3 regions of the Bradyrhizobium sp. STM 3561 genome follow, and region 2 is predicted to be linked to each of the others. Evidence: predicted binding sites of a transcription regulator. Region 2 holds the regulator's gene; each other region holds the start of a gene.

Region 1 (4,659 bases), on a different replicon from region 2:
GGATCGGCTCACCCCATGCCGTGTAGTCGTAACGGGTGTAGGACCTTGCGTCCTTTTCCTTCACAACAATCCAGGTGTGGACGGCGAAGATGCTGCGCCAGCGGACAGTTCGTGCAGCAAAGACCCGGATAACCGCTTGGGGATGCGCCGCCGCTGAAGGCAACAGTCCGGCGCTCGAGCGGTCGGCTGTCTGCCAGTTCCCCCGGCCGTCGCCCAGCCAAAAGTAGCGCGCTGCGGATGCTGCAATCGGCGCGAAGATGAGGAATAGAAAGATGAGCAATGGCTTCTTCAAGGGGAATGCGCGGTGGGACGTACAATGACATATAGTTCGGGCTGGTACCGCCGCCATATGGGAGGCGGGGCTAGCGAGCTCGGGCATAGGTCACGTTCTTGCCCTGAATAGCGGAACCCCGGGTGCCATTGCTATCGCTACTGTCTCTTTGTCGCTCCGCAGACTTCCGTCTCTCTTCATCAGCTGCCGGTTGGCTTAGTTAGCGCCTCTTCAGGACGTCCGCCACGGGGCAACGTAGGAAGGTGGTGCCACGCGCCCGTCTAGGCCATCGTCGTTGCCCTTGACCAGTACGCCGAAGCCGTACCGGCAACCGCAAGTATTTTCTCGACAAGCCGCATTCGATGGAAGGGGCGAGAAGCGGCGCCTTGCCGTAACCGGCGATGTTGTTTGGCTTCCGCCAGACAGCCGATAGGAACGGCGGCGTGACGCACGGGTTGGCCAGTCGCAACGGAGCGATGCATGATGGCCGCAAATCTTCCCCGCGACGAGCAGAGAGATGGTACCCGCCAGGTGATGATGTGGGGATCGGCGCTCGCCGCGATCCTGTTCGTCGGATTTGCGGTCTGGTTTGCAGTGCCCCAGATATTCGGGATGACCGATTATCTCGGCCGCCCACCGACGGGCGCAGACAGCAACGCGCCCGCAACCACCGTCGGTACGGGAGTTCCGACGCAGCGCGAGGCGATCAGCACAACTGCGAAGCAGGATCCCGCCGGCGTCGAGGAGTCGTCGGGCAAGCGCGCGCGGCAAATTCAACAGAGCACTGCGCCTGCGACAGTCTCCGATCAGCAGCGCCAGCAGCTTCGCTCGATCATCTCGTCCGCGCAAGGGCCCGCGATGGATCGTCCCAATTTCGAGATGATGGTCGGCACATCCGTCCCGCAACAGACCAAGACCGCTGACCTGCCGCCTGAAGCCACGCAGGTGCTCAACGGATTCTGGGGCGATCAGTATTTGCTTGCGGGCAAGGATCTCGTCATCGTCGATCAGCATTCCCGGCGCGTCGCCGCCATCATCGCCAATGTGCGATGACCCTGTGCATCTCAAGGCTCACGATTACAAATCCGCAAAATGATTGAAACGCGATGTGCGTGAACTATCTCTGTGACAGGCGGCAGCGTAACAAGCCGCCCTTCAACTGACCCGGCCAACAGCCCCAGACCGGGCCCTTCTTATTCCCTTATGATCTGGCCTTGCCTCACCGGCCTCAGAGGCGCTGACGATGGCTGCCCGCACCTATGACCACCAACGCTGGTCGGAAGACGACGACCGCCTGCTTCGCACCATGTGCGAAACCGGAAAGAGCCTGACGTTGATGATCGTGAAGCTGAAACGGCCAATTGCGTCGATCAGGTCCCGTGCCATCGAGCTTGGGCTTTGCCTTCCCGGCACTCGCATTGGATTGCGCGCAAGCGCAAGCGGTCCGCGTGATCGGCAAGCCTGCCGCGTGCATCAATTCGCGTATCAATCAATTTTGCATTCATCCTGCGCCGATCTGCGCAGGCGCTGCCTGATTCAGCGATATGCCGGATGCTGGCGGCTCTGGTCACGACCCGCCAGCTCTGCGCCGTGAAGGGCGCTCCAGGCCCGCCGCATGCTTCATCTTCTCGATAAGTTCGGAGGCTTCGGCCTTGGTCAGCTTCTCCTTTGGGACGGGCTTGTGGGCCTGCTCCGCCAGCGTGGCGAGATAGGATTCCTGCGCGCCCGTCATCGGATCGTCGCCGGACACCCAATCTTTCGGGTCCTTCTGCGTGTTGTCAGCCATGACGAATCTCCTTCTACAAATCTCCCTTACCAACGTTGGTCTCGGCTCTCAGTTCCCTTTTTGTTCTTTTGCTCTTTCTCAAAGAAATTTGTTCTTTCTGAAAGAAAGAAGAGTCGAAGTTCTTGGGAGGACGTTGGCAGAGCATCGTCTCCACACGCCGCACGGCTGCAGGGTTGTTAACGTCGCTCAGGATCAGGATGCCGGTTTGTCCGGCGTCCAGTCGAGATCTGCATAGTCGTGGGGGATTGGGTCGGCCGAACAAGGCAGCGCGGGCTGGCCCCCGGGGTGCTCGACCAGCCCGGCCTGCTCCGCTTTCTCCAGAGCTTCCTTTTTGGTTGGAAACGTCCGGCTCAGCTTTTCCTCGTCCTTGAACAAAGCGTATGCCATGGCAGCCTCGTTTCTGTCCCCCGCTAGGCCATTTCCCTGAGACTGCTCAGTATGGCGAGATGCCGCTGGATGATCGGAAGGGACATCTGCGCGACCTGCTGCTCCTTCGGATTGCCGCCAGACCTCAGGTAGGAATTGTTGAGCGCCAGCAGTTCGTGATGGCCCCGAATCTGTCCTTGTACATACATCCGGTCGAACGGGCCCGAGGGCGTGGCCTGAAGCCGTCAACATGCATGGTCCGGCCGCAGGGGCGCGGAGCCTGGGGCGGCGCCGAGCGCGCTTGCCACCTGCACCTGTTCTGCAATCTCCGCGTTCGCAAAGTTGATAACGCCGGGATTGCCAGTGCGGGTCAGCGCGAGCTGACTCGTTTGCATGGCGAACGCGCCGCCCATGAGGTCGGCGGTCCTGAAATCCTCTGCGGATTTGTCCGGGCCTGAACGGCGCAGGTCGAAAGCCCGAGCCCTCCGAGGGCAAGTAGGAATGATCTTCTCAGCATGTTCATCTCCGCGTGTGAGCGACAGACGCTTCGCTACGTTGAACGTTCCTATCGACCGATCAAGATGACGGCGCGGCGCTGGCTCTCACCGTGGAGCACTCCTCCATTTAACGCATGTTAGTGGCGAGCCCGCAGGGTCACGAATTTCAATCGTCTGCGCAACGCATGTAGCTTGCCGTAGGAACGGCGGCGTGAAGAACGCCTTGTCCTTGCTTTCACATCGCGGTCCCAGACGAGTTCATCAGATGCTACACAGCAGACCAGCCGGCTTTCCCACATCCGCAGGCGTCCTTCTCGGACTTGGCCTTGGCGCCTTCTTCGACGGCATTGTCTTCCATCAGCTGCTGCAATGGCATCATATGTTAAGCGGCTGGTATCCCCTTAACTCTCTCGACAACGTCAGGCTGAACACGACCTGGGATGGCATCTTTCATAGCGCGGCGTACGTTTTCGTGCTCGCAGGGCTTTATTCGCTTTGGCAGCGGTCGCGCGGCAGCGAGCCACGGTGGACAAGCGGGCAGTGTATCGGCGCCGTGTTGCTTGGATGGGGAATTTTCAATCTGGTCGAAGGCGTGGTCGATCACGAGATCCTCGGGCTGCATCGGGTGAACGAAGCGGTGCCCGAGGGACAGCGTATCTTCTGGGATATCGGCTTCCTGTTGTGGGGGGCGGCGATGATGGTGATAGGCGCCGCCATGGCGCGAGCTGGCGTACGGGAGGGCGTGCATGCTGAAGGTCGCCTACAGGTTCGTTAAGTACACACCACCAGTGGCGGTATACCTGATCTTCCTGCTGCTGCTCGCAATTGCGATAGCGCCGGCGCTTCGCATCGTCATGTTCGGCTTGTCGCTGGACGATCTCCTGCAGTTGCATTGCTTTGCCGCCTTCTGACCGGCGCAAAGGAACCACGGCTTCTGCGAATCGCTTATCACTTCACTGGAGGCGCTCAATGGGCAAGAAACAATTCGCCGCTTTGCCGTTTCGTGTGGACAATTCCGAGTTGCACGTGATGCTGATCACGACACGGCGGAAGCGGCGGTGGAGTGTCCCGAAGGGATCGCCTATGCGCAACAAGGAGCCGCATCATACGGCTGCGCTGGAGGCGTGTGAAGAGGCCGGCCTGATCGGAGTCGTGGCAAAGCGCGCGCTTGGCAGCTTCAAGCATCGCAAGCGGAAGGGTGAGCGCAAGTGGACCTTGAACGTCGCAGTCTTTCCCATGAAGGTGCATGGTCAGGAGCGCTGGTGGCCGGAGAAGGGCGAGCGGGAGGCTATCCGGGTCCCGGCGGAAACGGCCGCCCGTCTGGTGCACAAGGCGCAGCTTCGTCGATTGATCAACCGCTTCGCGGCGCAGACCGGGAAGAGCACGCCCATCCTGGCGGGGTGAGAGGCACCCCTGTTATAGGAACGCGCCGCCTGCACATTCATTCCCTTTGGATGAACAAGCCATTAGCAGGACTCGTCGCTGAGCAGCAGTCGCCGCATGACGTGCTTGCCGCTGCCATCCGGCGGCGCCGCGCCATCCTGTTCGTCGGCGCCGGAGTCTCGATGGCGGTGGGATTGCCATCGTGGCACGCTGATCGAGCATCTGCTGGATGATCTAGGTCTCGAAGGCGACGTCATCGAGGGAATGCACGGCGGATATCAGATGCTGGCGGAGTATTACCGGTTAAAGCGCGGCGGCATCGGCCCGCTCCGCAGCTGGCTCGACCGCAACTGGCG
Region 2 (4,659 bases):
TTAGGCATCCGAGTGCTCGCGTTCCCGTGCGGGATGCTGAATCGTGAGAATGACGATTTCGCCAGCCTTTTCGTCCAGCCGGTTGAAGCGATTCAAGGATCGCAACGCGCCTTACGGGCTGTGCTCCCTAACATAATCGGCAATGCTAATCAGATCGTGGGTCGCGCGTTCCGTGAACCTGCGCCTCTTCGCTCGAAGCGGCGGAACGGGGCTTCGACGTCAGGATCAAAGCCAATATCGAACACGCAATCTCGTCCTGGCTATCCGCAGGAAGCCGCCGCACGGCTTGAAGTGCCTTTTCGAGCAGTTTTGTCATCGACAGCCAGTGCGGAAAGGAAGTGTGGCTTTTCGCCGGGTTGAGGAGGTCTTTTGCTTCAGCCCCTCCGCTCGGCTAGAACTTTGCCGACCGAGTCCTTCGATTTGTTCGATTTGTTGCGGGAGTTCGCCGTGGCCCTGATGCCGGTATCCGACGCGCTTGCCGCCGTGCTCGCAGGCACAGAGCCGCTGGCCGAGGAGACGGTCGCCCTCGACGCCGCCTACCATCGCGTGCTCGCGCGGGACGTCGCGGCGCGGCGCACGCAGCCGCCGGAAGCGATGTCGGCGATGGACGGCTATGCCGTGCGCGCGGCAGACGCGGCAACGATCGATTCCAGACTGGCGGTGATCGGCGAAGCCGCAGCGGGCCGTCCGTTCGCGGGAACGGTCGGCGTCGGCGAAGCGGTGCGGATCTTTACCGGCGGCGTTATTCCCGACGGCGCCGATGCGGTCGTGATCCAGGAGGACACGGTCGCCGACGGCAAGCACATCATGATCAAGGAAGCCGCGATTCCCGGACGGCACATTCGTCCCGCCGGCGTCGACTTCCGCGAGGGCGACGTGCTGCTGCGCAAAGGAACCCGTCTCACCGAGCGCGATCTCGCGCTCGCCGCTGCGATGAATCATCCGCAGCTCGCCGTCTGCCGCCGTCCGAGGGTCGCGATCCTTGCCACCGGCGATGAGCTGGTGATGCCGGGCACCGCGCCCGGTCGCGGCCAGATCGTCTATTCCAATGGCTATGCCCTGCACGCGCTCGCCCGCAGCGAGGGCGCCGAGACCATCGATCTCGGCGTTGCCGCCGACACGCTGGAGGCCACTTCCGCCGGCATCCGCCGCGCTCGCGAGAGCGGCGCCGACATCCTGATCACGACCGGTGGCGCATCGGTCGGTGATCACGATCTGGTTCAGCAGGCGCTGAAGGGCGAAGGCATCTCGATGGCGTTCTGGAAGATCGCGATTCGGCCCGGCAAGCCGATGATGCACGGACGGCTCGGCGCCATGCGCGTGATCGGCCTGCCCGGCAATCCCGTGTCATCATACGTGTGCGCCTTCCTGTTCATGGTGCCGCTGATTCGCGCCCTGTCAGGCCGTTCGGTGATTCATCATCGCCGCGAATGCGCCGTGCTGGGCCGCGATCTCGGGGCCAATGACCAGCGCGAGGATTATCTGCGTGCGCGACTGGAACTGCGCGGCGACGGCACGCTCGTCGCCCTTCCCGTCCGCCATCAGGACTCCTCTCTGCTTGCGAATCTCGCTGCGGCACAGGTACTTCTCGTACGCGCGCCGTTCGCGCCGAAGGCCGAGGCCGGCACGCCTTGCGAGGTGCTGCGGCTCCCCGTCTGAGCTGCACGGAACACGCATTCCGCGAGATTTGCCCCGTTCACCGTAAATTAAGCAGTTGCGGAACACATATCGAACATATAGTGTCCGTTCATGATTTGTTTCGAGGATGTAGCGGCTTATCGCTGAATTCATCGTCTCGGAATCGAACGACATCAACCGGGGGACTTTGGTCGAGATGTTGACGCGCAAACAATACGAGCTTCTGCGGTTCATCAGCGAACGTCTGAAGGAAAGCGGCGTGCCGCCGTCTTTCGACGAGATGAAGGATGCGCTCGACCTGCGCTCGAAGTCAGGCATTCATCGCCTGATCACTGCGCTCGAGGAGCGCGGCTTCATCCGCCGCCTGCCCAACCGCGCCCGCGCCATCGAGGTGATCAAGCTGCCCGAACTCCAGGCCGCTGCCGGCAATCGCCGCGGCTTCACGCCGAGCGTCATCGAGGGCAATCTCGGCAAGGTGCGCGCGAGCTCCAGCCCGCCTGTTGACGAGGGCGAGCGTCCCGTCGCGGTGCCCGTGATGGGCCGCATCGCGGCCGGCACGCCGATCGAGGCGTTGCAGACCCGCAGCCACACCATCAGCGTACCGCCCGACATGCTCGGCGCGGGCGAGCACTACGCTCTCGAAGTGCGCGGCGATTCGATGGTCGAGGCCGGCATCCTCGATGGCGACATGGCGCTGATCCAGCGCAACGAGAGCGCCGATACCGGCGACATCGTGGTGGCGCTGATCGATGACGAGGAGGCCACGCTCAAGCGCTTCCGCCGCCGCGGCGCCTCGATCGCACTCGAGCCAGCCAATGCCGCCTACGAGGTCCGCATTCTTCCGCCAAACCGCGTGAAGATTCAGGGCAAGCTGATCGGGCTCTACCGGAAGTACTGAGCGGTCTGCGGTCGTTGGACACCTCTTGGAGCGGATCATTTTCCGCTCTGGCTGGATGGTCTTTCCGGTTCTGCTCAGACTATCCGGTCCTTTTTCCGGTGCGAGATCCTCGGCACGCCGCACGAAGCAACATCGCTTCGCGGCCACAGCTTCGAGGAGACGCCACCCGCCAGATGTTTCATGGACAATCATTGCAGCGCTGATCGCAGCATCAGCGTCGCAGGCCATTGCCACACAGTCGCACCGCCATGTGCGCAAGCAATCGAGCCAGTACGAATTCGCGACGCGCGGAATGTGATGCGCAGCTCTCCGCAATCGAGCCGGCAATAAGCGAGCCGGTCAGCACCCGCGGGGCGCTGACATTGGCGCCGTTCGAATGCACAGGCGTCGGCTTTGTTCCTATCGAATCCGGGAAAGATAATGTGATCGCGGCTCGCGAAGCCCAGCCGCAGATTTGCCCACAACCGAGCAGAACGTTGTATGCTTCACCCTGATAGAGGCCTGCGCCTCCAAGAGAGGTGCGGCTTGCTATCTTCGCATGAGGAGCACCCGATGTGTGACTATAGCCTGCATGCCGTCGCGACGCGCCCTGCCGAAGTCGGCGAGACGATCGTCACGACAACCTTCCGCGGCACCTCGACACGCGGCTTCGCCTCTGAAGCCGATCTCTCCGTCGCGGTCTGCCTGCTGCCGGGAACGGAGCTCGCTTTCGCCGACAACGTTCGTTACGACAACCGCTGGATCTGGACGCGCACCGTCAACTCCCGCGTCGGCAAGTTCGGCAAGATCGATCCGCACATTCCCGATCGCCATCATGACGCGATCGAATTTCCCGACGGCAAGTACGTGCTGGTGACGCAGCTCGTCGAAGGCCAGCGCGCGACCGTGCTGCAACTGCCGGTGACCCAGCCGGTTGGCGAGCGCGAGCACAAGCCGCAGATCGTCGCCGAGACGAGGTCCACGATCACACGCCTGCCGATCGGCTGATCGTCGGCGCGCCCCCGGCCGATTTGTCGAGGGCCAGAACTTGAAATGCCATCGCCGGCTGAGGCCGGCGAGATGGTATGGTTTGCGTCCTGCAGAATCCCGCGCCTCCTCCGCATCGATCCTCAATCGTCAGCCTGCAAGTCGGCCTCCGATGGCGTTGCGTCCCGATTGCGGGGCACGGCCGTCTTCGGCGCAAGGCTGCCGTCGAAATCCCCCTCGCCGGCGCCGGCCGGCAGCCAAGGGCGGCTTGCGCCTCTCGCCCTCACCACCTGCACCGAGAAACCCTCTCCGTTTTGCGTCAGAGCCAGCGCGCCCTGACTGGCAAGGCGCGACCGATCGACCACCATCGCTGCGCAATCGGGCGGCGCGGGCCGCGCCGTCACCACCAACGCAGCGCGGCTGCAATCATCAGCCAGCGCGTCGATGCGCAGAGAAAGCGCGACCAGCCGCCCGTCCGCAAGCGGCGCCACGCAGCCGGACTCGTCACATGACACACCGCTCGCCAACGAGGCGTTGGCGGCATCGCGCGGATCGGCATCGGCGGCTAACCATTCCCTCAGCAGAAAGCCATCCTTGCTCGCGCGGATCACATGCAAACGCCCGTCGCCGCCCCGGACCGCGACGCTCGCGCCATCCCCGGCAATCAGGATATCGGGCTGCCGCACCGACAGTCCCCAGAGGATCGCTACCAGCAGCACCAGGGCGCCGGACAAGCGCAAGGGCGTGCGCAACAGGCCCATCACGATGATCCCGAGGCTGGCCGCGATCAACGGCGCGATTCCGAACGCCGGAATGCGGCCAACTGCGCCCGGTAGGGCCGCCACCCAGCGCGAGACCGCGACCATCCAGTCAATGCCGATCCCCATCAGCCACCAGAACACGCCGTCGAGGCCGAAGGGCGCCGCGAGCAACCCTAAAAGCCCCGCCGGCATCACCAGCGCCGAGACCACCGGCATCGCGCCGAGATTGGCGAGCACGCCGTATGGCGTCACGCGATGGAAGTGGAAAGCGGCATAGGGCGTGGTCGCAAGCCCCGCGATCAACGAAGCCAGCAACAGCATCGCGATCTCGCGGCCGCCCCACAGCGCGATGCGCGCTGTCGTCGAATGATCGGGCGATGCAAGCAGGTTCGGCAT
Region 3 (4,659 bases), 110 kb from region 2:
CGCTATCATCAGGACAGCCCAAACGTTGAGCGCTTGAACTTGGTAGGCTTCCGTATCGAAGTGCACCTTTAGACGTTTGCCTACAAGTTTTCGGAAGGATCTATCTTCCTCTATTGTGATGTTGAATTGGAAACGAAAGCTTGACTGATCAATTACGTCGCTCAAATCTCATCTCCGCGGCGAAGCCAATTGAGTATAGTCATCACCCGCGAGATAACCATAGGTTGTGTCGGCTAATAGCGTAGTCGTCTGAACAACTTTGCGCATCTGCGAAGGGGCCGCCCGATGTGGCAGCCCGGTCTCCGATGATTGTCTGATTGCAGACCGTTGGTTTCGCGTAGATTGGCCGAGTCCAAACCGACCCTCACTCCGCCGCCTCGCTCGCCGCACGCCTCCGCTTCGGCTTTCGCGCCTTCTCCAGCACCGGAGCCAGGAATTTCCCCGTATAGCTCCGCGGCGCCTTGACGATATCTTCCGGCGGGCCCCAGGCGACGATCTCGCCGCCGCCGTCGCCGCCTTCGGGGCCGAGGTCGATGACCCAGTCGGCGGTCTTGATGACTTCGAGATTGTGCTCGATGACGACGACCGTGTTGCCCTGCGCGACCAGCTCGTGCAGCACCTCCAGCAGCTTCTTGACATCGTGGAAGTGCAGGCCGGTGGTCGGCTCGTCCAGGATGTAGAGCGTGCGGCCAGTGGCGCGCTTGGACAGCTCCTTGGCGAGCTTGACGCGCTGGGCTTCGCCGCCTGAGAGCGTGGTGGCCTGTTGGCCGACATGGATGTAGTCGAGGCCGACGCGGTGCAGGGTCTGGAATGTCTCGCGCACGCGCGGCACCGCCTTGAAGAACTCGGCGGCTTCCTCGACGGTCATGTCGAGCACGTCGGCGATGCTCTTGCCCTTGAACAGCACCTCCAGCGTCTCGCGGTTGTAGCGCTTGCCCTTGCAGACGTCGCAGGTGACGTAGACATCGGGCAGGAAGTGCATCTCGATCTTGATGACGCCGTCGCCCTGGCAGGCCTCGCAGCGGCCGCCCTTGACGTTGAAGGAGAAGCGGCCGGGCTCGTAGCCGCGCGCCTTGGCTTCGGGAAGACCCGCGAACCATTCGCGGATCGGCGTGAAGGCGCCGGTGTAGGTCGCGGGGTTGGAGCGCGGGGTGCGGCCGATCGGCGACTGGTCGATGTCGATGATCTTGTCGATGTGCTCCAGGCCCTCGATGCGATCGTGCGGCGCGGCACCTTCGCTGGCATTGTTCAGCTTGCGGGCGATGGCGCGGTAGAGCGTGTCGATCAGCAGCGTCGACTTGCCGCCGCCGGAGACGCCGGTGACGCAGGTGAACAGGCCAAGCGGAATCTCCGCCGTGACGTTCTTGAGATTATTGCCGCGCGCGTTCACCACCTTGATGGTGCGGCGGTGGTTCGGCGGACGCCGCTCCGGCACCTCGACCTCGAGCTCGCCGGTGAGATACTTGCCGGTGAGCGATTTCGGGTTGCGCATGATGTCGGCGGGCGTGCCTTCGGCGACGATGTTGCCGCCATGCATGCCGGCGCCGGGGCCGATGTCGAGCACGTAGTCGGCGAGGCGAATGGCGTCCTCGTCATGCTCGACCACGACCACGGTGTTGCCGAGGTCGCGCAGCCGCTTCAGCGTATCGAGCAGGCGGGCGTTGTCGCGCTGGTGCAGGCCGATCGAGGGTTCGTCGAGCACGTAGAGCACGCCCGTCAGGCCGGAGCCGATCTGCGAGGCCAGGCGAATGCGCTGGCTCTCGCCGCCGGACAGCGTGCCGGAGGAGCGCGACAGCGTGAGATAGTTGAGGCCGACGTCGAGCAGGAAGGTGAGGCGCTCGCGAATCTCCTTCAGGATGCGGCCGGCGATCTCGTTCTGTTGCTTGTTCAGCGCCTCGGGCACGCCCGCGAACCACTCGCCGGCCTTCTTCACCGACAGCTCCGAGATCTCGCCGATATGCTTGCCGCCGACCTTGACGCAAAGCGCCTCGGGCTTCAGGCGGAAGCCATTACAGCCCTCGCAGGGCACGTCGTGGAAGTACTTCGCCAGCTCCTCGCGGGCCCACTCGCTTTCGGTTTCGCGGTAGCGGCGGTTGATGTTGGTGATGACACCCTCGAACGGTTTCTTAGTGTCGTAGGAACGCACCCCGTCTTCATAGGAGAACTTGATCTCGTCCTCGCCCGAGCCGTAGAGGATCGCGTTCTGCGTCTTCTTCGGCAGATCCTTCCACTTGGTGTCGAGCGTGAACTTGTAGTGCTTGCCGAGCGCGGTCAGCGTCTGCACGTAATAGGGCGATGACGATTTGGCCCAGGGCGCGATCGCGCCCTTGCGCAGCGTCAGATCCTTCTCGGGGATGACGAGATCCTCGTCGACATGCTGCTCGACGCCGAGGCCGCCGCAGGCGGGGCAGGCGCCGTAGGGATTGTTGAAGGAGAACAGGCGTGGCTCGATCTCGGGAATGGTGAAGCCGGACACCGGGCAGGCGAACTTTTCCGAGAACAGGATGCGCTCGGGGCCGCTCTTGTCGTGGATCTTGGCGGTCTTCTTTTTCTCTTTCTCTTCGGCGGGCGCGGCTGCGGGCGCATCGGCGAACTCGACGACGGCGAGGCCCTCGGCGAGCTTCAGCGCGGTCTCAAAGCTCTCGGCGAGGCGCTGGCCGATGTCGGAGCGGACCACGATGCGGTCGACCACGACGTCGATGTCGTGCGGGAATTTCTTGTCGAGGCTTGGGGCTTCCGCCAGCTCGTAGAAGGTGCCGTCGATCTTAACGCGTTGAAAGCCCTTCTTGAGCCATTCGGCGAGCTCTTTCTTGTACTCGCCCTTGCGGCCGCGCACGACCGGCGCCAGCAGATAGAGGCGGGTGCCTTCGGGCAGCGCCAGCACACGGTCGACCATCTGCGAGACGGTCTGGCTTTCGATCGGCAGGCCCGTGGCGGGCGAATAGGGCACGCCGACGCGGGCCCAGAGCAGGCGCATATAGTCGTAGATCTCGGTCACCGTGCCGACGGTGGAACGCGGGTTCTTCGATGTCGTCTTCTGCTCGATCGAGATCGCCGGCGACAGGCCGTCGATCTGGTCGACGTCGGGCTTCTGCATCATCTCCAGGAACTGGCGGGCATAGGCCGACAGCGACTCGACGTAGCGGCGCTGGCCCTCGGCATAGATGGTGTCGAAGGCGAGCGAGGATTTGCCGGAGCCGGAGAGGCCGGTGAACACCACCAGCTTGTCGCGGGGAATCTCGACGTCGATGTTCTTGAGGTTGTGCTCGCGTGCGCCGCGGATCGTAATTGCGCGCAGGCTGGAGCCCGCGTTCTGTTGTTGGCGCTTCGCCCTGATCACTTCGTCCATCCCGCTGGTCCCTCAAGGAATCCAAAGACGCGCGATCGCGCCAATGCAAAGGCGCGCTTCGCCCGGAACCGGGATCGGCGCCGATGGGTATGGCAGCGAACGTAGGAAGAACGGCGGAGGATTTCCAGTGGGACTTGCGAATCGTCAACGGATTGTTGGCGCGCTGGCGGCATCTGGCAGCAAGCGGGCGCGGAACTGCACCTCAACAGCCCGCCGCAACAAAAAGGCCGGCGCGAGGCCGGCCTTTCGTGGCGATGTGACGTCGGTCAGCGATCAGTACTTCGCGACGACAGGGCCGCCGAAAGTGTAGTTCAGGCGGACGGTGCCCATGTCGACGTCCTGCTTGATACGATCGGTCCGGTCGTTGATGCCAAGCACAGTGAAATTGAGGTTGCGGCCGCCCATGAACAGGTGGTCGTATTCGATGGCAACGGACCAGTTCGGTGCGAAACCGAATTCGAGGCCGGTGCCGACCGCACCACCCCAGCGGGTCTCGCTTGCGCTGTCGACGACCACGCCGCCCAGAAGGCCGTTATATTTGGCGTGCGTGACCGCGGCGCCGCCCTTCACGTACCAGAGCACGTTGTTCCAGGCATAGCCGACCTGGCCGGTGAACAGGCCGATCGCATCGATTTTGGTCTGATTGACGACCGGCGCGAATGCGGCAAGCGGGCTCGCATTCGACCCCTTCAGATTGGCCCAGTCTCCTTGAGCTTCGAGCCCGAACACCCAGTTGGCCGCCTGCCAGCGATAGCCGACCTGACCACCGACGAGTCCACCGGTCGCGTTGTGACAACCTTCGGACACGACCGGGATTGGCGCGCCGAGCACAGCATTGAGATCCCAGCAATTGCGGCTCGAGGCACCACCGCCGTTGATGCCGAGGTAGAAGCCGCTCCAATTGTACATCGCGACTGGCGCGAGCGGAGCTTTGGTGTAGGGGCGGGCCGCCAAATCGGCTGCCGAGGCCGGTGCCAACGCGCTGAGCGCGAACAAACTGGCCGAAGCCAGCAAAAGCTTCTTCATATCCATTCCCCAGTTCCGTTTCCATTCCGGCCTTCCGGAGAGCGGAAGAGCAGCGGACCCTATGACTCAAGTAACGCCGTGACTTTAGACCATCGAAGCCAAAGGTTGTGTCTCCCTGGAGCCACATCTCGGCGAAAACGCTGGGGGCGGGCTGGCGTATTGCTACGCGCCTGAAAACAACAAAAAGGCCGGCGCGAGGCCGGCCTTTCGTAACGCGGGTAGCGTCAGAGACGCAGCTCAGTACTTCGCGACGATCGGGCCGCCGAAGTGATAGTTCACGCCGA

Evidence for each region. The regulator LexA, encoded in region 2, represses DNA repair genes until DNA is damaged. The targets are predictions, from matches to a motif close to TGTTCNNNNTGTGTTCNG.
Region 1: P6U28_RS39675 (DUF3072 domain-containing protein) is a predicted target of LexA. The motif match lies at 2,108-2,125, and genes of this name have one in related genera.
Region 3: uvrA (excinuclease ABC subunit UvrA) is a predicted target of LexA. The motif match lies at 3,445-3,462, and genes of this name have one in related genera.

Annotation. Positions count from the first base shown of each region.
Region 1 covers NZ_CP120696.1:56,023-60,681, reverse strand. Annotated here, with positions in the region: gene P6U28_RS39690 (DUF3750 domain-containing protein) at 1-280, opposite strand, end outside; gene P6U28_RS39685 (DUF1236 domain-containing protein) at 752-1,324, shown strand; gene P6U28_RS39680 (hypothetical protein) at 1,515-1,865, shown strand; gene P6U28_RS39675 (DUF3072 domain-containing protein) at 1,839-2,057, opposite strand; gene P6U28_RS39670 (hypothetical protein) at 2,250-2,444, opposite strand; gene P6U28_RS39665 (hypothetical protein) at 2,468-2,632, opposite strand; gene P6U28_RS39660 (hypothetical protein) at 2,669-2,836, opposite strand; gene P6U28_RS39655 (DUF2243 domain-containing protein) at 3,186-3,695, shown strand; gene P6U28_RS39650 (hypothetical protein) at 3,667-3,831, shown strand; gene P6U28_RS39645 (NUDIX hydrolase) at 3,890-4,324, shown strand; partial or broken gene P6U28_RS39640 (SIR2 family NAD-dependent protein deacylase) at 4,375-4,659, shown strand, end outside.
Region 2 covers NZ_CP120695.1:3,109,097-3,113,755, forward strand. Annotated here, with positions in the region: gene glp (gephyrin-like molybdotransferase Glp) at 448-1,659, shown strand; gene lexA (transcriptional repressor LexA) at 1,835-2,536, shown strand; gene P6U28_RS14595 (hypothetical protein) at 3,089-3,523, shown strand; gene P6U28_RS14600 (ComEC/Rec2 family competence protein) at 3,646-4,659, opposite strand, start outside.
Region 3 covers NZ_CP120695.1:3,002,133-3,006,791, reverse strand. Annotated here, with positions in the region: gene P6U28_RS14055 (hypothetical protein) at 1-165, opposite strand, end outside; gene uvrA (excinuclease ABC subunit UvrA) at 365-3,349, opposite strand; gene P6U28_RS14045 (outer membrane protein) at 3,623-4,375, opposite strand; gene P6U28_RS14040 (outer membrane protein) at 4,613-4,659, opposite strand, start outside.